DNA from 4 places in the Lysinibacillus sp. FW301-JW8 genome. Region 4 is predicted to be linked to each of the others. Evidence: riboswitches for the same ligand, from Rfam matches in the RefSeq annotation. Region 4 holds a riboswitch; each other region holds the start of a gene.
The links. A riboswitch is a leader RNA that binds a small molecule or an ion and turns the genes downstream of it on or off. The one in region 4 is predicted to bind S-adenosylmethionine.
Positions count from the first base shown of each region.

Region 1 (4,683 bases), on a different contig from region 4:
AAAATGGGCTTTCTTTTGTTTAAAAATGCCTGTATGCCTTCGTTATAATCATCTGAGCTAAAGGAATTAAGAATGATTTGAGCTAACACATCATTTTCTTCATTTTCACCATCTACAATAGCTTGTATAATTTTTTTAATGCCGGCATTGGCAACAGAAGATTTACTTAAGAGATGCTCAGCGAATTGCTGTGTGGCATTTTCGATATCCTCTGGCTCATGTAGGGCAGTAATCAAGCCAATACTTTTTCCTTCTTCAGCTGTAAAAATGTTTGCTGTGTATAAAATTTCTTTCGCCTTGGCAACTCCAACAATATTGATAAGACGCTTTGTACTTTCAAGATTATAGACGATGCCGATGTTTGCGGCAGTGATGCCTAATTTACTTTTGGGTGTAGCAATTCTAAAATCGCAGGCATTTGCTATTTCTAAGCCACCACCAATTGCTAAACCCTGTATCATAGCAATGGTTGGGTGCGGAAATTTATAGAGTGCATCAATTGCCCTTAATGCCAAATCATTGTATGCCTTTGCGTTGTCAGCTGCATAACGAATATCTAAAAACTCACTAATATCTGCCCCTGAAGAAAAGGCAACCTCATTTACGCCACGGACAATTAAAAGTTTGATAGAAGGGTCAGAGCTTAAATGATGAAGCTCATTCAAAATAGCCTGAAACATTGCCCTTGATAAAGAGTTACGTTTCTCAGGACGATTTATCACTAAAGTTGCTATATAACCATTTTTCTCTACATAAATTTCATTTGTCACAGTGCTCCTCCTTAATCCTTCTTAAGTTTTGCTGCAAACCGATTGCCAATAGATTGAATACTCTGAACAAGAATGATTAAAATAAATACGGTCGCATACATAACATCGACCTCATAGCGTAAATGACCATAACGGTAGGCAAGATCACCTAAACCACCCGCACCAACCATTCCTGCCATTGCTGTTGCTCCAATAAGACCAATTGTGGCAATGGTTAAGCCTAAAATGATAGAAGGGCGAGCCTCGCGTAATAAAACATTCCAGATAATATGACGGCGTTTAATGCCCATTGCTGTATAAGCCTCTACAACACCTGGGTCCACTTCTAATAGTGCTGTCTCCATCAGTCGTGCGATATAAGGTGCCGTATAAACAACAAGTGGTACAATCACACCTTTCACACCAATCGTTGTCCCAACAATTAGCTTTGTAAACGGTAAAATAAAGAAGAGTAAAATGATAAATGGGACGGAGCGAATTATATTAATGAATAAATTAAAAAATTGATAAAGAAATTTATTTTCAAAAGATTGACCAGGACGTGTTAAAACAATTAAGAGCCCTAATGGAATTCCAATGACTATGGAAAAGAATAAAGATATTCCGACCATTTGGAAGGTTTCGATAATTGATTTTCCAATAACATCTGACCAATCTGTAAAGAAGCCTTGAATACTATTCATTTTGTTCGCCTCCTAATTCCTCTACGGCTACTCCATTTTCTGTGAAATACGTTAATGCCTTTTGTACAATATGCGCCTCACCATTTAAATGAACGACGATATTTCCGACGATGCCATTTTTTAATTCAATAATATTGGCAGTTAAAATATTTGGCTGAACATCGTATACTTTGCTGACCTCTGTCAGTAACGGTTTTCCAGTACTTTCTCCGAGAAATGTTAGACGAATAACACTCCCTGAAACATTGAGCTGCTGGATAAGAGAAGGGGATAGATTACGCTGTGAAATCGTGTTCAAGAACTTTCGCGTTGTTGGGTGCTGAGGCTTCGCAAAAAGATCAATAGCAGAGCCGTATTCCACAACTTTCCCTGCTTCAAGAACAGATACATCATCGCAGATTTTTTGTATGACATTCATTTCATGCGTAATAAGTAAAATAGTAATGCCTAGCTCACGATTAATTTTCAATAAAAGCTCAAGAATGGCTTCTGTTGTTTCTGGATCAAGTGCACTAGTCGCTTCATCACTTAGTAAGATTTCGGGTTCCTGTGCTAATGCACGGGCAATAGCAACTCGTTGTTTTTGACCTCCTGAAAGCTGACTTGGAAAGCTTTCTAATTTTTCTGTTAAACCAACAATTTCAGCGTATTTCGCCACACGATTTTTTACTTCGACATCGTTATAGCCAAGAAGCTTTAATGGGATAGCAATATTGTTATAAACGGTCGCAGTTTTTAAGAGATTAAAATGCTGGAAGATCATCCCGATCTTTTGACGGGTCTTTCGAAGATCATTTAGGGAAAGGGAAGTAATATCCACATTATTGATCCAAACTTTTCCTGCTGTTGGACGCTCCAATAGGTTGACACAGCGAATAAGTGTACTTTTACCTGCACCACTATAGCCAATGACCCCATGAATTTCACCTTTTTTAACATGAAGGTTAATCCCATCCACTGCTCTGACAATACCTTTTTTTGTTTTAAATTCTTTGGATATATTTTCTAACCGAATCATATGGATGTCTCCTTTCTAAAAAGCAAGAATCTGCTCGCTTTCCCAAAGGATTCTAGCAGATTCTCTATTTTATCCCGCTTAACGTGCTGTATAATCCCCTTTTCAAGAACAAAAAATTCTAAGTAGGGATCTTAATAACCTGTATAAGCCCAATTGTTTCAACGAATAATCAGTGGAAGATGGGGAAAATAACCACTTTATCGAAGTCTATTTTTAGTACTTACCAGCTTGCAATTACAGAACCCTTAAATTCATCTTCAATAAATTTGCGTACTTCATCAGATTGATAAGCTTCAACGAATTTTTTAATCGTTGGATCATTCTCATTTTCGGCACGTACTACGATATAGTTTACATAAGGAGAGTCAGTAGATTCTAAAAGGATAGAATCTTCTTTAGGATTAATGCCAGCATCAAGCGCAAAGTTTGTATTAATAGCAGCTACATCAACCTCACTAAGCTGCTTTGGAATTTGTGCAGCCTCTAACTCTATGAATTTTAAATTTTTCTTGTTTTCTTCAACATCACGGATAGATGCTGTTAGGCCAGTACCTTCTTTTAATTTAATATAGCCAGCTTCTTGTAAAACAAATAGTGCACGGGCACCGTTTGTTGGATCGTTTGGTAAACCAAATGTTGCTCCGTCTGGTATTTCATCAAAAGATTTATATTTTTCAGAGTAAACACCCATTGGATTCAGAATAGTTTTTCCTACTGGTACTAAGTCTGTATCATGATCTTTATTAAAAGTATCTAAGAAAGGCTCGTGCTGATAGCTGTTTGCATCAAGATCGCCTTCAGCTAATGAAGTATTAGGTAAAACATAGTCAGAGAAGGATTTAAGCTCTACTTCCAAGCCTTTTTCCTTTGCAACTTTTGCCGCAACCTCTGCAATTTGTTCATGTGGACCAGAAGTAACCCCTACTACGATTTTATTTTCATCAATAGCCTTACCTTGGTCACCTTTACTATCTTCTTTTGTACCGCAGCCTACTAATGCAGCTGCTAATGTAAGACCTGCTATGCCTAATAAAAATTTGTTTCGTTTCTTCATGAATATGACCTCCAAAGTTTGTTTTATCGGTTTTTAAAAATAAAAAAACTCTCTTATAAACTAAGAGAGGCTCATGAAAAAACGTCCTCTCTTATCTATCAAACGACAATCGTTTGCAGGATTTAGCACCTTCCTTTAAAAAGGAGGTTGCCGAGCTTCATAGGGCCAGTCCCTCAGCTACTCTTGATAAGAGATATATAGTATTTTTATAAATCCGATAGAACTAATATAAATTATAGGTTATTATTAGTCAATAATTATTTTATTTTTTATTTATTTTGATTTAGCAAATATGTGAAGAGATGAATGGTTTTTTGTTTTTGCATCCGCTGAATCAAGTGAGAGCCCCCTACGGATTTTGAGTAGAAGCTTTTAGAGCTAGCTAGACGTTGGGGTGTAATTGGTTATGATAAAAAACTTTGAAGCAAAAAGGGGTGTAGAGATGCCTATAAGAGTAAATTACGGAGTTGGAGCATTTGGAAAAGTGATTAGTGCTCGTATTTTAATGGGGACTGATATTATCGAGGGGATAGAAGCAATCTGTCAAGAGAACGATATTGAGTCGGCTACCATTGTTAGCTGTATTGGCAGTTTTCAAAAAAGTAGTTTTGTATATTTAGTACCAGATGAGACCTCTAAAATTAATGTCGGTTTCAGTGAAGTAGTTAAAAAAGAGGGACCCCTTGAATTTATTCAAGGTGCTGGTGTTGTGTGTAAACGTGATGGAGAATATGAGACGCATCTTCATGGATCAATGAGTGATCAATGGGGTCAAGTATCGGGAGGGCATTTGATAAAGGGTGGAAATATTGTAATTACAGCCGATATCGTTTTAGCTGAGGTACAGGGCATTCAGCATATTCGCCAATTTGATGATGAAACAGGACATGTTCAATTTTATCCTTTAGAAAAAGATTTACAGAGTCCAAGAAAGATCGAGAAATGAAAAAACTGTTCTATGGCATTGCTGTAGAACAGTTTTTTTGGAATTTGTTTATATCAATTATGCCTCGGCATAATTGCGTCCGGAATCGGCTTTGTGCTTAGGCCTGCATGAAGCAGGTCAGTTAGCCGTTATCGCATGGATGCGATGATTTTAGGCTAACATCCTTTATTAACTTCTTTTCGATTCCGTGACATCCGCCAGAGGCTTTGGGT
Region 1 is NZ_JBYTBB010000056.1:25,104-29,786, forward strand. Features, by position in the region: gene AC3WOM_RS19735 (enoyl-CoA hydratase/isomerase family protein) at 1-770, opposite strand, end outside; gene AC3WOM_RS19740 (methionine ABC transporter permease) at 782-1,453, opposite strand; gene AC3WOM_RS19745 (methionine ABC transporter ATP-binding protein) at 1,446-2,471, opposite strand; gene AC3WOM_RS19750 (MetQ/NlpA family ABC transporter substrate-binding protein) at 2,692-3,525, opposite strand; SAM riboswitch class I at 3,614-3,718, opposite strand; gene AC3WOM_RS19755 (PPC domain-containing DNA-binding protein) at 3,968-4,471, shown strand.
Region 1: it holds a riboswitch for S-adenosylmethionine, as region 4 does, so the genes downstream of both, AC3WOM_RS19750 (MetQ/NlpA family ABC transporter substrate-binding protein) here and AC3WOM_RS20430 (bifunctional homocysteine S-methyltransferase/methylenetetrahydrofolate reductase) in region 4, are expected to answer to the same signal.

Region 2 (4,683 bases), on a different contig from region 4:
AGAATGATAATCCTTCATAGCCTGTTTACTAAACGTGGGAAGTAGGATATTATGTGCCTTTTGCCAGTTCGGCTCAGTTGTTCTGCTTGTAAATAGGCCATCACCACCAAAAGCACGAACATTTTCTAACTCACTATAAATCTGCTTATCAAAACGTGAAACATCACAAACATCAGCTACCAATTCATGACCAGATATTACTAAGCTCGTATAACCTGGTATTTCTAATCGATATATCGGCCCATACTCTTCTGCAAGCTTACAAAGTGATAATGTTGGCTGCTCTTTATCGATTAAGGGCAAATGGCCAAGTGGACCAAATGTTTTTGGTTTTGGAACATCTTCTACACTTATCATCATGAATCCCTTCTTTCAGTAAAATAAAAAATGATAGTTAAATCTATCATTTGATAAAATAATATACCAAAAATTAAGTAGAACTCAACTTTTTAGAAATTATCCAAGGGAAAAATGGCAGTATTTGTGAACAAAGAGTGAAATAGCAAAAGCCCAACCTCTCACTCTAGTAAGTTGAGACATTGGGCTTTTTGCGGATTTAAATTTAACTAAATATGATATTCAATTTCATCAACGAAATCCCATTCATATGGTGTTTCTTGATAAACATAGTAATTCAGCCAGTTTGAGAATAGCAAATGGGTATGGGCACGCCATGTATTAATTGGCTCATGTGCTGGGTCGTCATTCGGGAAATAGTTCACCGGTACAGTAATATCTAACCCTTTTGCGACATCTCGATTATATTCATCTGCTAAAGTTGTTGCATCATACTCAAGATGACCTGTGATCATAATGTTTTTATTATCCTTGGACTGCACAATAAATACACCTGCATCCTCTGAATAGGACAGTAAACGTAAATCAGGATGATTGCGTACTTCATCAATAGAAACAGATGTATAACGAGAATGTGGTGCTGTAAATAAATCACTAAATCCACGCACTAAGTCGACTGTTAAATCTGTAATGACATGCGAATAAACACCTGAGCATTTTGCTGGAAGTTCAACCTTCCCGATTCCATAATGATGATATAAAGCAGCCTGTGCCCCCCAACATATATGTAGGATAGATGTCACGTTTTTCTTAGACCAATCCATAATTTGTGAGATTTCCTGCCAGTAATTCACTTCTTCAAAAGCCATCTTCTCTACAGGTGCTCCTGTAATAATCATTCCGTCAAAGCGGCGATGACGAATTTGTTGGAAAGTTGTGTAAAATAGCTGTAAATGTGATTTACTAACATTTTTTGATTCATGTGTTGCTGTATTTAAAAATGTAATATTGACTTGCAGTGGCGTATTCCCTAGCAAGCGCAGTAATTGCAGCTCTGTTTTCTCTTTTTCAGGCATTAAGTTGAAAATTAATATATTTAATGGACGAATTTGTTGTGTATTCGCACGATCCTCTTCCATCACGAAAATCTTTTCCTCTCGTAAATGTTCTCCAGCTGGTAAGTTTTTTGGAATATTAATTGGCATCTTGCATTCCCCTCTCTTTTATTTCCCTCTTCAAAATCAAGTTTACAATGACACTTTTTATGAAATTAAAAAATCCCCCTTATTCCATGCGAGATAGAATGAGGGGGATTTTCACCACGTTCACTCTTATCTCTCAAAGGAAAAAACCTTTGCTGGAATTAGCACCTTTCTAACATTTGTTAGAGGTTGCTGAAGCGTCATCGGGCCAAATCCCTCAGCTTCTCTTGATAAGATTATTTAATTAAAATGAATTGTAACATGAACTATTAAGAATATCAATAAAACATAGAATATTTTGTCATTACTATGCATGTTTAGCTAAATTTTGATGAACACTAATCATCATAACAACATATGAAATTTTATGGTAAACATGCTGTGATTATGTTAACATATACCTTTAGTAACAGAGAGGAACGTGAATAGCTTGATTAAAATTGAATTTCCTAAACCAGATTTAGTGATTCGCCAGCGTGAGCAAGATTTAAAGCCTGGTGATGTACCAATTACACCATACCATGGTTTTATTGACTTCCATAAAATCACACGAGACAAAGGTGGCATTTTCTTATTTTACAATGAGAAAAATGAGCTTTTATTTGTCGGTAAAGCGCGTAAAATTCGTCAACGTATAAAAAAACATTTTGAAGACAATGTATCACCTATGAAAAATCATCGTCAAGAAATTTTCAAAATTGAAGTTTATGAAATAGAAGATCCAATGGAACGTGAAATTTACGAAACGTATGCCATTAATGTTTTCCGCTCTAGATATAATGTTGATAAAGTATTTTATTAAAAAAGAATCTGCTTGCCTCTAAAGGCAAGCAGATTCTTTATTTTTTACTCTACAAAAAATGCTTTTCGTTCTTTCGTAATCCATTCCTCAAGCTCATGATCATCTCGTCTTAGGAGACGATTAATAAGGACATCATGCCAAATATAATCCTCTAATAAATAAATGTGAACCGGATCATTCGTAATAAAAGCAGTTTCAAGATTTGAAGGAGAATGTCCATAAATCATCTCTTGACCATCGATAGACAAGATAAACCAGTGCTGTGTAGAAGATTTTTTCGTATAATATGTCATTCGATGCATATCGATGGATGACACAGGTTCATGCACATATAGTGTAATACCGTGAACAGGAACTTGTTCAGCCACCAATAAAATATCCTCTCTCAATGCTTCATACATCTCTTCCCACATAGAAAGAAGTACCTTTTTCTCCGCTTTCTTTAATAATGACTGACAATAATTAATAATGGTCTGCTTCCCTTTTAACATTAACACTTTAGGCTCCGCTTCCTGCTCCTTAGTTTCTAATTTTTCTAATTGGTCACTAATTGACGTAAAATTCGATTGCCAGCGCTGTTGAATTTGCTGTAAAAACATAGCAACAGGAATGGAAGAATAAGTTGTTTGATCAGCAGCCTCCTCTTTCAGCACTAATCCTTTTTCAACGAGCACATCCAGTATGTCATAAACTCTTGCTCGAGGAATACCAGAGTTTTTGCTGACCTGATAAGCACTAATATGGCTCTTTTGGACAAGTGCCGTATAGGCCTTTCCTTCATATTCTGTAAATCCTAGCTCTTTTAATTGGGCGATTAATTCATCCATCCAATCCCTCCATTTCCTTTATTATAGAATAATTTGATGAATAGAAGCTAATGAAAAAAATAGTCTTTACAGCGAAATAAAAATTAGTTACTATTTCAGTAGTAACTATCTAATGAGGTGTCAACATGCTTTTTGAAGTAGATGTAAATGTAGTAATTTTATTGATTGCGTTTGGGTTTCTCGCAGCCTTTGTAGACTCTGTGGTTGGTGGTGGTGGCTTAATCTCATTACCTGCTCTTTTGTTTGCGGGTTTAAATCCTGCAGCAGCCGTTGCAACCAATAAGTTAGCGGGGACTATGGGTTCTTTAACCTCTACGATTTCCTTTTATCGTTCAGGACAGTTAGACATTCGTTCTGTCATAAAATACTTTCCACTAGCCTTTGTCGGATCGTTATTTGGCGCATGGACTGTACATTTAATCAATCCCTCGCTACTCAAACCAATCATGCTCATAATGCTAGCAGGGGTAACAGTTTATACGATTTTTAAAAAGGATTGGGGCTCTGTATCCGCTGTTAAAACATTGTCTCCTTTACACTTGGCTTTATTTATGTTTTTGCTATTTAGTATTGGGTTTTATGATGGATTTCTTGGTCCAGGTACTGGATCATTCTTAATCTTTAGCTTTCTACTTGTTGGCTTTGACTTTTTAAAGGCTGCAGGAAATGCAAAGTTTTTAAATTTAGCAAGTAATTTTGCGGGTCTTTTAATGTTCGTCTACTTAGGACATGTTCATTTTGCCTATGGTTTCATAATGGGCATCGCTCAAATTGCTGGTGCGATGGTAGGTTCACGTGTAGCCATTAAAAAAGGTAGCGGTTTTGTACGTGTTTTGTTTATTATTGTGACCATAACATTATTAACAAAAAATGCATATGATTACTTTGCCCATTAATAGACATGAAAAATGCCGTGAACGAAAATTCACGGCATTTTTCTAGTTAAATAAATAACTTATCTTCCTTAAATTTATGGCTTGTTAATAAACTTACAATTACAAAGATGAATAAAGAAGCGACAATCGGGATAGTCACGGTATGCATTCCGAAGATGGACGGGTAAAAACGATCAATAACAATATACAAGATCATGCCTGAAAACATTGACGCAATAGCACCGTACTTATTAGCCTTCTTCCAATAGAGCCCCAATACAACTGTCCAAATAAAGACTGCCTCAAGTCCACCAAAAGCAAATAAATTCAGCCAGACTAATAAATCTGGTGGATTCAAAGCAAAAACGATAACGGCTAAACCTATAACAGTCGTGACAATAAAGCTAGCTCGCTTAATTTCTGTATCATTAGCTGTTGGTTTTATATAATTTAGATAAATATCCTTCACAACAGTAGAGCTTACAAGCATCAATAATGCGTTGACTGTTGACATTGTGGCCGCCATTGGTGCAGCTAAGACAACACCAGCTAGAAAAGGCGGTAAAACCTTTAATGTCAGTAGGGGCATTACCTTATCCCCAATCTCAATTCCTGGTAAAACTGGACGAGCTAAGACACCAATTAAATGCATCCCAAACATGATTGTCCCAATGGCAATA
Region 2 is NZ_JBYTBB010000008.1:104,587-109,269, reverse strand. Features, by position in the region: gene AC3WOM_RS05575 (bifunctional cytochrome P450/NADPH--P450 reductase) at 1-357, opposite strand, end outside; gene metA (homoserine O-acetyltransferase MetA) at 567-1,502, opposite strand; SAM riboswitch class I at 1,626-1,736, opposite strand; gene AC3WOM_RS05565 (nucleotide excision repair endonuclease) at 1,930-2,301, shown strand; gene AC3WOM_RS05560 (TrmB family transcriptional regulator) at 2,346-3,128, opposite strand; gene AC3WOM_RS05555 (TSUP family transporter) at 3,254-4,024, shown strand; gene panF (sodium/pantothenate symporter) at 4,071-4,683, opposite strand, start outside.
Region 2: it holds a riboswitch for S-adenosylmethionine, as region 4 does, so the genes downstream of both, metA (homoserine O-acetyltransferase MetA) here and AC3WOM_RS20430 (bifunctional homocysteine S-methyltransferase/methylenetetrahydrofolate reductase) in region 4, are expected to answer to the same signal.

Region 3 (4,683 bases), on a different contig from region 4:
GCGTATGAAGAGATACACATTGTAGAACAACCACCTACAAAGGACGAATTAACTAAGCTATGGCAAACAAGCGGAATACCACTGAAAAAGTTTTTTAATACGTCTGGCATGAAGTATAGAGAGCTTGGTTTGAAGGACAAACTTGCTGATATGACTGAGGAGGAGCAGCTCGAGCTACTTGCTTCTGATGGTATGTTAATCAAACGTCCAATCGTTACTGATGGTAAAAAAGTAACTTTAGGGTTTAAAGAATCTGATTTTGAGCAAGCTTGGAAATAGCCGTAATTATCCTTGTTTTTATAGTAGAAGTATGGCAAACTGAAAGTGAATATATTACATATTTATGGAGGGGTTTTTTGCATGAGCACACCTAAAGACTTACGATACTCTGAAGAACATGAATGGGTAAAAGTAGAAGATGGAAAAGTACGTATCGGTATTACTCACTTCGCACAATCTGAATTAGGAGATATCGTTTTCGTTGAGCTTCCACAAGTTGGCGATGAAATCAAAACAGACGATCCATTCGGTAGCGTAGAATCAGTGAAAACTGTTTCTGAATTATATGCACCAATCTCAGGTACAGTAGTTGAAGTAAATGCAGATTTAGAAGATAGCCCAGAATTCGTTAATGAATCACCATATGAAAAAGCTTGGATGATCGTTGTTGAGCCTGCTGATGCATCAGAAGTTGAAAAGCTTATGACAGCAGAGCAATACGAAGAAATGATCGCTGAATAAGACAAGCCCTAATAGAAAAACGTCGGCATTTACCGACGTTTTTTATTATCTTCATGGCTGGTAAGATAGTTTGCTTCTCAATGGGTGTCTAACATTACCATCGTTAGTACTTAATTGATATAATGATTATAAGGAAAAGGGATATGTCTAATGGGGGTGGCGTGATGTTCGAGGGAAAATGCTTAATTGTTGAAGGCCGTTCGGATAAGCTTCAAATTGAACCTATTTTAAGTGAAGATGTCACAATACTTTGTACGAATGGTACAATTGGTGTGCATCAATTAGAAGTGTTGCTTGATCCATATGAAGGCTGTGAGCTTTATACATTTTTTGATGCAGATCCATCAGGAGATAAGCTGCGGGCATTAATGGACAGACATTATCCAGAGGCAGAGCATTTACGTACAATGCCAACGTATAAAGAAGTCGAGACAACTCCAAGAAAGATATTAGCAATGATATTGCTACGAGCACATTTCTCAATCCATAATCAATTTATTTTGTAAGGTTGCGTGAAAAAATGGAAGAATGGTCAAAAGAGCAGTGGGTCGCGGCTATCCAGTCGGGGGAAAGAGCTGCCTTTTATTTATATACACCTTTGTGTGGTACATGTGCTGTAGCATCGAAAATGATGATGATTGTTGAGCAATTACTGCCTAAGCTTCAAATCGGCAAAGCAAACCTAAATTTTGTTGAGGAGATTGCTTTAGATCACGAAATCGAGAGTGTACCTTGTCTACTCGTCTGTGATGGCGGAAAAGTGACAGAAAAAATCTATGCTTTTCAATCCGTACCATTTTTATACGAATTGTTAAAAAAATCAATTGACTGAAGTTTGCTAGCATGGTAAAGTAACAAATAGATTACTAAAACATTAAATATATCGAACTCTTATGAAGAGTGGCGGAGGGAAGTGCCCTATGAAGCCCGGCAACCATCACAAAGTGAAAAGGTGCCAAATCACCCAAAGATTTATCTTTGAAAGATGAGAGAACGGTTGAGCGTATAAATACGTGACCCCTTCTACTTGTCTGTGAGTGAAGGGGTTTTCTATATGAGAAAAGGAGTATTCGCTATGATCCAGCTTCAAAATATTACGAAGAAATACAAAACCGCAAATGGCGAATTAACAGCAGTCAAAGACGTAAACCTTTCCATTAATAAAGGTGAAATATTTGGCATTATCGGCTATAGTGGCGCTGGTAAAAGTACGATGATTCGTTTATTGAACGGCTTAGAAAAGCCTACATCTGGTACGGTGAAGGTTAACAATCAAGAGTTTTCATCTATAAAGGGGCAAAAGCTCAGAGATGCTAGACAAAAGGTAAGTATGATTTTCCAGCATTTTAATCTACTATGGTCTAGAACCGTTGCTGAAAATATCGCTTTTCCACTAGAAATCGCAGGTGTTTCAAAGGCACAGCGTGATGCACGTGTGAAAGAATTGATTACCCTTGTTGGTTTAGATGGACGTGATCAGGCGTATCCATCACAGCTATCGGGTGGTCAAAAGCAACGTGTCGGTATTGCTAGAGCGCTAGCCAATAATCCAGAGGTTTTATTATGTGATGAGGCAACCTCAGCACTTGATCCAGAGACTACGGATGCAATCTTGGATTTACTTGTTGATATTAACGAGCGTTTAGGATTAACAATTGTGTTAATTACACATGAAATGCACGTTATTCGTAAAATCTGTCATCGTGTAGCAGTAATGGAGGCAGGAGAAATAGTAGAACGTGGTGAGGTTTTACAAGTATTTCAAGCACCACAAGCCACTATTACGAAAAAATTTGTGTCTCAAATTACAGATACAAAGGAAACGCAGGAGACGGTTGCACAAATAAAAGCAAATTATCCAACTGGACAACTTGTTAAGCTAATTTTTGTCGGCGAAAAAACAGAGCAACCTGTTATTTCACACCTCGTCAAGCACTTTGATGTAGAAGTCAGTATTGTGCATGGTAATATCTCTCAAACGAAAAACGGTGCTTACGGTACACTTATTGTGCAAATTGATGGTACAGAGGCAAATGTTGCTGATGCATTAGGTTACTTAAATACAGTCGAAGTACAAACGGAGGTGATTTCAAATGCTAACTAATCTCTTTCCGAATGTCGACTGGGAGCGAATGTGGACAGCTACCTATGAAACATTGTATATGACTGCTTTTTCAACCGTAGTAACATTCATCCTTGGATTAGTAATTGGAATCGTATTATTTTTAACAAGTCCACATCAACTTTGGGCTAATAAGATTGTTAATTTTTTAACAGGATCACTCGTAAATATTTTCCGTTCACTTCCATTTATCTTGTTAATTATTTTATTAATTCCATTTACGAAATTCTTGTTCGGCACAATCCGAGGTGCCAATGCTGCGTTGCCAGCACTAATTATTGGTGCTGCACCATTCTATGCACGTATGGTATTAATTGCATTACGTGAAATTGATAAAGGGGTAATCGAGGCAGCCCGTTCTATGGGTGCTAAAACTTCTACTATTATATGGAAGGTGTTAATTCCAGAATCATTACCAGCACTTATTTCAGGTATTACTGTAACAGCAGTCGCACTTGTTGGGTATACAGCTATGGCTGGAATTATTGGTGCAGGCGGGTTAGGAAACTTAGCTTTCTTGGACGGCTTCCAACGTAATCGCTCTGATGTGACATTAATGGCAACTATTCTAATCTTAGTAGTCGTATTTATTATTCAATGGATAGGCGATATGATTACTGCTAAAACAGATAAACGTTAAAGGTTATTTCGGTTTTCTACCGTTAACATATTTTTGAACAAAATAAAAGGGAGTGTAATAAAATGAAGAAGTTATTAGCGGGATTATTCTTATCAGTATTAGTACTAGCTTTAGCTGCTTGTGGTGCTGGTAAAAAAGATGATGCAAGCTCAGGTGCATCAACAGAAGATAAAACAGATAGTAAAGAAAATGTAACATTAACAGTAGGTGCTTCAAATACACCACACGCAGTTATCCTAGAAAAAGCAAAACCGATTTTAGCTGAACAGGGTATTGATCTTAAAATTGAAACGTATACAGATTATGTATTACCTAACCAAGATTTAGACTCTAAAACACTTGATGCTAACTATTTCCAACATATTCCTTATTTGGAGCTTCAAATTAAAGACAATGGCTATGATTTCGTAAATGCAGGTGGTGTTCATATTGAGCCAATCGGCATCTACTCTAAAAAATATAAAACACTTGATGAACTACCAGAGGGCGCAACAATTCTACTTTCTAGCTCAGTTGCAGACCACGGTCGTATGCTTTCATTATTGGAAGCTAAGGGCTTAATTAAACTAAAAGACGGCATTGACAAAACAGCAGCAGAGCTTAAAGATATCGCTGAAAATCCTAAAAACTTCAAATTCGATGCAAATACTGCTCCTGAAATGCTTGTACAAATGTACGAAAATAATGAAGGTGATGCGGTACTAATTAACTCTAACTTTGCAATCGATAATGGCTTAAATCCAGTTAATGATTCAATTGCTCTTGAAGATAAAGAGTCTCCGTATGTGAATATTATTGCTGTTCGTGCTGGAGATGAAACAAAGGAAGAAATTAAAAAATTATTAGAAGTTCTAACATCAAAAGAAATCCAAGACTTCATCCTTGAGGAATGGAAAGGTTCAGTTGTACCAGTTCAATAATTAATATTTTTATAAAAGGGTATGTGAGTGATAAAGCTTACATACCTTTTTTGTTGTTGGGATTTTAGTAGTATGAAAGTCAATTTTTTGTAAAGTAAATCAAAAAAATATTATATTTTGACAGAAGAAAAATGATATTTCCAATATTTTTGTATAGAAATTGAGTAGTATAATTTATTACTATAGTTCTGTTGTTTATATATGAAATAAGTGATAGAAAATAGTAAAGAGATTGAAATACCTCTTATATCAATATTGGA
Region 3 is NZ_JBYTBB010000016.1:40,246-44,928, reverse strand. Features, by position in the region: gene AC3WOM_RS08935 (arsenate reductase family protein) at 1-279, shown strand, start outside; gene gcvH (glycine cleavage system protein GcvH) at 361-741, shown strand; gene AC3WOM_RS08925 (toprim domain-containing protein) at 906-1,247, shown strand; gene AC3WOM_RS08920 (thioredoxin family protein) at 1,262-1,573, shown strand; SAM riboswitch class I at 1,630-1,733, shown strand; gene AC3WOM_RS08915 (methionine ABC transporter ATP-binding protein) at 1,817-2,845, shown strand; gene AC3WOM_RS08910 (methionine ABC transporter permease) at 2,835-3,503, shown strand; gene AC3WOM_RS08905 (MetQ/NlpA family ABC transporter substrate-binding protein) at 3,566-4,423, shown strand.
Region 3: it holds a riboswitch for S-adenosylmethionine, as region 4 does, so the genes downstream of both, AC3WOM_RS08915 (methionine ABC transporter ATP-binding protein) here and AC3WOM_RS20430 (bifunctional homocysteine S-methyltransferase/methylenetetrahydrofolate reductase) in region 4, are expected to answer to the same signal.

Region 4 (4,683 bases):
AAGCCTTTCAGCCATTTGTTGTAGACAATATTAATGACATAGTAGATAGATTTTATAGAATGATAGGGACTGAGCATGATTTAGTAAGTATTATTAATAATCACAGTTCTGTAGAAAAATTAAAAGTCACGCTAGGTCGCCATATTATTGAAATGTTTAATGGCACAATTGATGATGAATTTTATCAGAGACGTACTAATATTGCCAAAGTACATGTTCATATTGGTTTAAGAACGCAATGGTATATTTGTGCTTTCCAAGATTTATCATTATCATTCATTGACTTAGTGGAAGAATACATTCATCATCCCAAAGATCAGTTTAATACAATACGGTCCATTTCTAAAATTTCAAACTTCGAGCAGCAATTAGTATTAGAAGCCTTTGAAAATACTGTTGAGCGGCACAAAGAGAATATGGAACGACAAAAGGAAGCAGTAGAGAAGGAAATCATAGCGTCTACAGAAAGCCTTGCTTCAATATCTAATGAAACAAATAACTCATTTCATCGAATAAGCAAGCAATCCGATGAAATTAAACAGTTTGCAAAAAACTCACTTTTAGTGTCGGCGATGGCTGAGAAGCAGGCATTAGAGGGACGAGAACGAATAAAGAGTCAATCACAAAATATGTGTAATATTATTGATTTGCTGAAGGATATAACAGAGAATATAGAACAGTTGACTGGTATGTCAAAAGAAATGGAATCAATTATGAGTGTGGTTACGACTATTGCCAACCAGACCAACTTGTTAGCTTTAAACGCAGCTATAGAAGCAGCCCGTGCTGGAGAAGCGGGTAAAGGCTTTAATATAGTTGCAGATGAGGTTCGAAAACTATCGATTCAAACAAAAGATTCTGTGACTTCAGTAGCCATGTTGTTACAAAAAACAAATGAACGGACAGATAAGTTAACACACTCTCTTAATAATATTCAAGAAGAGGTCATATCTGGTAAGGAAAATATGGTTCAAACAGAAGGGCAATTCACGAAAATATTAGAATCGATGACAGAAGCAAAAGAGCAGAATGATAGTATGGAAAAAGAAGTTTTAACAATAGCGGAGATTCTTAATGAGTTGGGAGTTGCCTTTGAAGAAGTAACAAATTCAGCTGAGAAATTAGCAAATGTTGCCCAACACTTAAATTAATTCATAGCAAGTATAGTATTTATTGTGGCAACTGAAGATCTACAGCCTGTAAACACTATAAAAACCATTAATATGTGTAAATTAATGGTTCTGAAGGCGATATATAGGTTATGCAATTTTGCAAGCTGATGACCGAGATTTAAGGTTAAAAGTATTTTTTGTATTATTATGGAAAAATACATACTTTAGTCATAGAAATGGAGCTATCCTAACCACTGGATAGCTCCATTTTTGCTAAATTTGTAAAGGATTTAGCGTAATTTTCAATAAAAAGAGTTTATACTAAAGGAAGACAACAAAAATTAGGGGCGGTTAATATGGAAACAGTGGTTGTATTAGGCGGCGGAATTACGGGTTTATGTACGATGCATTATTTGCAGCGTCAAGTGAAGGAGAAAAATTTAGATGTAAAGCTTGTGCTTGTTGAAAAAAATACATATCTAGGTGGTAAGCTGCACTCTGCTCACGAACATGGATTCATTATGGAAACAGGGGCAGATTCAATTGTAGCTCGTCATAAAGGTGTTATGGAACTGATTGAAGAGCTTAATTTTGAGCAAGATTTGGTATACAACGAAACTGGGATTTCCTATATATACACAAATAATGAGCTCCATGCCATTCCGGCAGATTCGACGTTCGGCATTCCAATGAGCCTACACTCTCTGGAGGAAAGCACACTTGTATCCGAAGAAGGTAAAAAAGAAGCATTAAAGGATTTGACAATGCCGAATGCGGGCTTTACAAAGGATAGCTCTATCGGAGAATTTTTAACGTATTATTTAGGCGAGGAGCTTGTACAAAACCAAATAGCGCCAGTACTTGCAGGAGTGTATTCAGGAGATTTACATCAATTATCGATAGCCTCCACTTTACCTTATTTAATTGATTATAAAAATGAGTACGGTAGTATCATTAAAGGTTTTGATGCAAATCGAGAACAATTTGTAAAAGCCGCTAATAAAAAGTTTATTTCGTTTAAAAATGGTTTATCGTCTTTAATTGATCGTCTTGAAGAAACGTTAACTGATGTAGAAATTATTAAGGGAATTACCATTACAAGTGTCAACAAGCAGGAAGATCACTACACTGTTACTTTGGCAGATGATACGGTTATTAAAGCAGATCATGTTGTTTTAGCATTACCTAATGAAGCTGTACAGAGCTTATTAAAGGATGATACATTGAACCGTTATTTTGAACAGTTCAATACTGCCTCAGCCATTACGATTTATTTAGGATTTGATGTACCCGATAATAGATTACCAGCTGATGGAACAGGCTTTATTGTGTCACATAATTCGGATGTAATCTGTAATGCAGCGACATGGACAAGCCGCAAGTGGAAGCATACTTCAGCAAATGAGCAATTACTTGTTCGACTCTTCTATAAAAGTATTAACCCTGCGTATGAGAAGTTACGTAGGATGACAGATGAAGAATTAGCGGTTGTTGCCTTAGAGGATGTAAGAAAAAGCTTGGGAATTGAAGAAAAGCCAAATGTCGTGAATGTGAGTAGATGGATTGATCAAATGCCGAAATATGATTTAGCTCATCGTGAGGCATTACAGGGTTTATTACAAGAGCTCGAAACAAACTATCCGAATTTATCCATTGCTGGCTGCTCTTATTTTGGTGTAGGTATAGGTGCTTGTATTCAAAACGGTAAAAAAATAGGGGAGGATATTGCTGAAAAACTCTCTTAATTGCAGAATATAAGACAAAAAATTATATTTTTCGTTTGAAATATCCTTTGTTACGTGAAATAGTCTTGACTCAAACGTTTGTTAACGATATGATTCTTTTAATTATTTAAAAAATTCATACTAAATTCTTATCAAGAGAAGCTGAGGGACTGGCCCTATGATGCTTCAGCAACCAACTTTTTGTCAGGTGCTAAATCCAGAAGACCCTATGGTCGAAGATGAGAAGGAACAAAATTACGAAACGTAAAAGCCTTCTTTGTGTTAAAGAAGGCTTTTTTATTATAGAAAAATAGGAAGAGGGGCTAGTTTTATGGGATTGCTTGAAAAGTTAAAAACGCATGTTCTGACAGCAGATGGTGCAATTGGTACGGTATTATACGGCTATGGCTTGGAGTACTGTCATGAGGAAATGAATGTTCAAAGACCAGAATTAATTGAAAAGATTCATAGAGAGTATATCGTAGCTGGAGCCGACATTATTCAAACAAATACTTATGGAGCGAATGCCATAAAATTAGCACGCTATGGATTAGAATCGCGTGTTCAGCAGTTTAATGAAGCTGCTATTACAATTGCAAAGCGAGCCGCTGCAGATGGCGGTCAATTTGTTTTAGGAACTATCGGAGGAATTCGAGGCATCCGAAAAAGCGATGCAACGTTAGAAGAAATTTTAGCGACTGTGGAAGAGCAAGCAACTGTATTACTTGCAGGGAATCCAGACGGCCTTTTACTTGAAACCTATTATGATTTTGAAGAATTAACAGCGACATTAAAAATGCTTCGAGTAAAAACCAAGTTGCCAATCATTGCGCAAGTTTCAATGCATGAACCGGGAGTATTGCAAAATGGTAAGAGTTTAAATAACGCTCTACATGAGCTTGAAGCGCTTGGAGCTGATATTGTAGGTGTTAACTGTCGTTTAGGTCCATTCCATACGATTCAAGCATTTGAAGGTGTAGAGCTTCCTGAGAAGGCATTTATGTCAGCATATCCAAATGCATCTCTTCTAGACTTAGAAGACGGCCGAGTGGTTTATGAGTCTGAGACAGACTATTTTGGTCGAGCAGCTGTAGCACTTCGAGATCAAGGTGTACGTTTAATAGGCGGTTGCTGTGGTACGACGCCAAAGCATATTGCTGCAGCAAAAAAATACTTAGAGGAGCTGTCTCCGGTAGAAGAAAAATTAGCGAAGCCAGAAAAAGTAGAGATTGTACGTGAGGCAGAACCATCAAGATTTGAGCCTCTGCATATAAAAGTAAAACGTCAACGCTCGGTTATTGTAGAGTTGGATACACCAAGACATTTAGAAATCGATGGCTTTATTAAAGGTGCTAAAAAATTATATGAGGCAGGCGCAGATGTGGTTATGATGGCGGATAATTCACTTGCATCTCCAAGAATAAGCAATGTGGCAATGGGCGCATTACTGAAAGAAACACATGGGGTACGCCCGCTAACACATATTACATGTCGAGATCGTAATTTAATTGGTCTGCAATCCCATTTAATGGGCTTAAATGCACTAGGAATTCATGATATATTAGCGGTGACTGGAGATCCAACAAAGGTTGGCGATTTCCCAGGAGCAACAAGTGTTTATGACGTATCATCAATGGAGCTAATACAATTAATCAAACAGTTAAATGAGGGTGTATCATTTTCAGGGAAGCCGCTACGTCAAAAGGCAAATTTCTCTGTAGCCGCTGCGTTTAATCCAAATGTACGTGTATTAGACCGAGCTGTATCTCGATTAGAAAAGAAAATTGAGCATGGGGCAGATTATTTTATTTCACAGCCAGTCTATACAAAGGAAAAAATTGTAGAAA
Region 4 is NZ_JBYTBB010000060.1:7,520-12,202, reverse strand. Features, by position in the region: partial or broken gene AC3WOM_RS20445 (protoglobin domain-containing protein) at 1-383, shown strand, start outside; partial or broken gene AC3WOM_RS20440 (methyl-accepting chemotaxis protein) at 666-1,151, shown strand; gene AC3WOM_RS20435 (protoporphyrinogen oxidase) at 1,469-2,857, shown strand; SAM riboswitch class I at 2,983-3,082, shown strand; gene AC3WOM_RS20430 (bifunctional homocysteine S-methyltransferase/methylenetetrahydrofolate reductase) at 3,168-4,683, shown strand, end outside.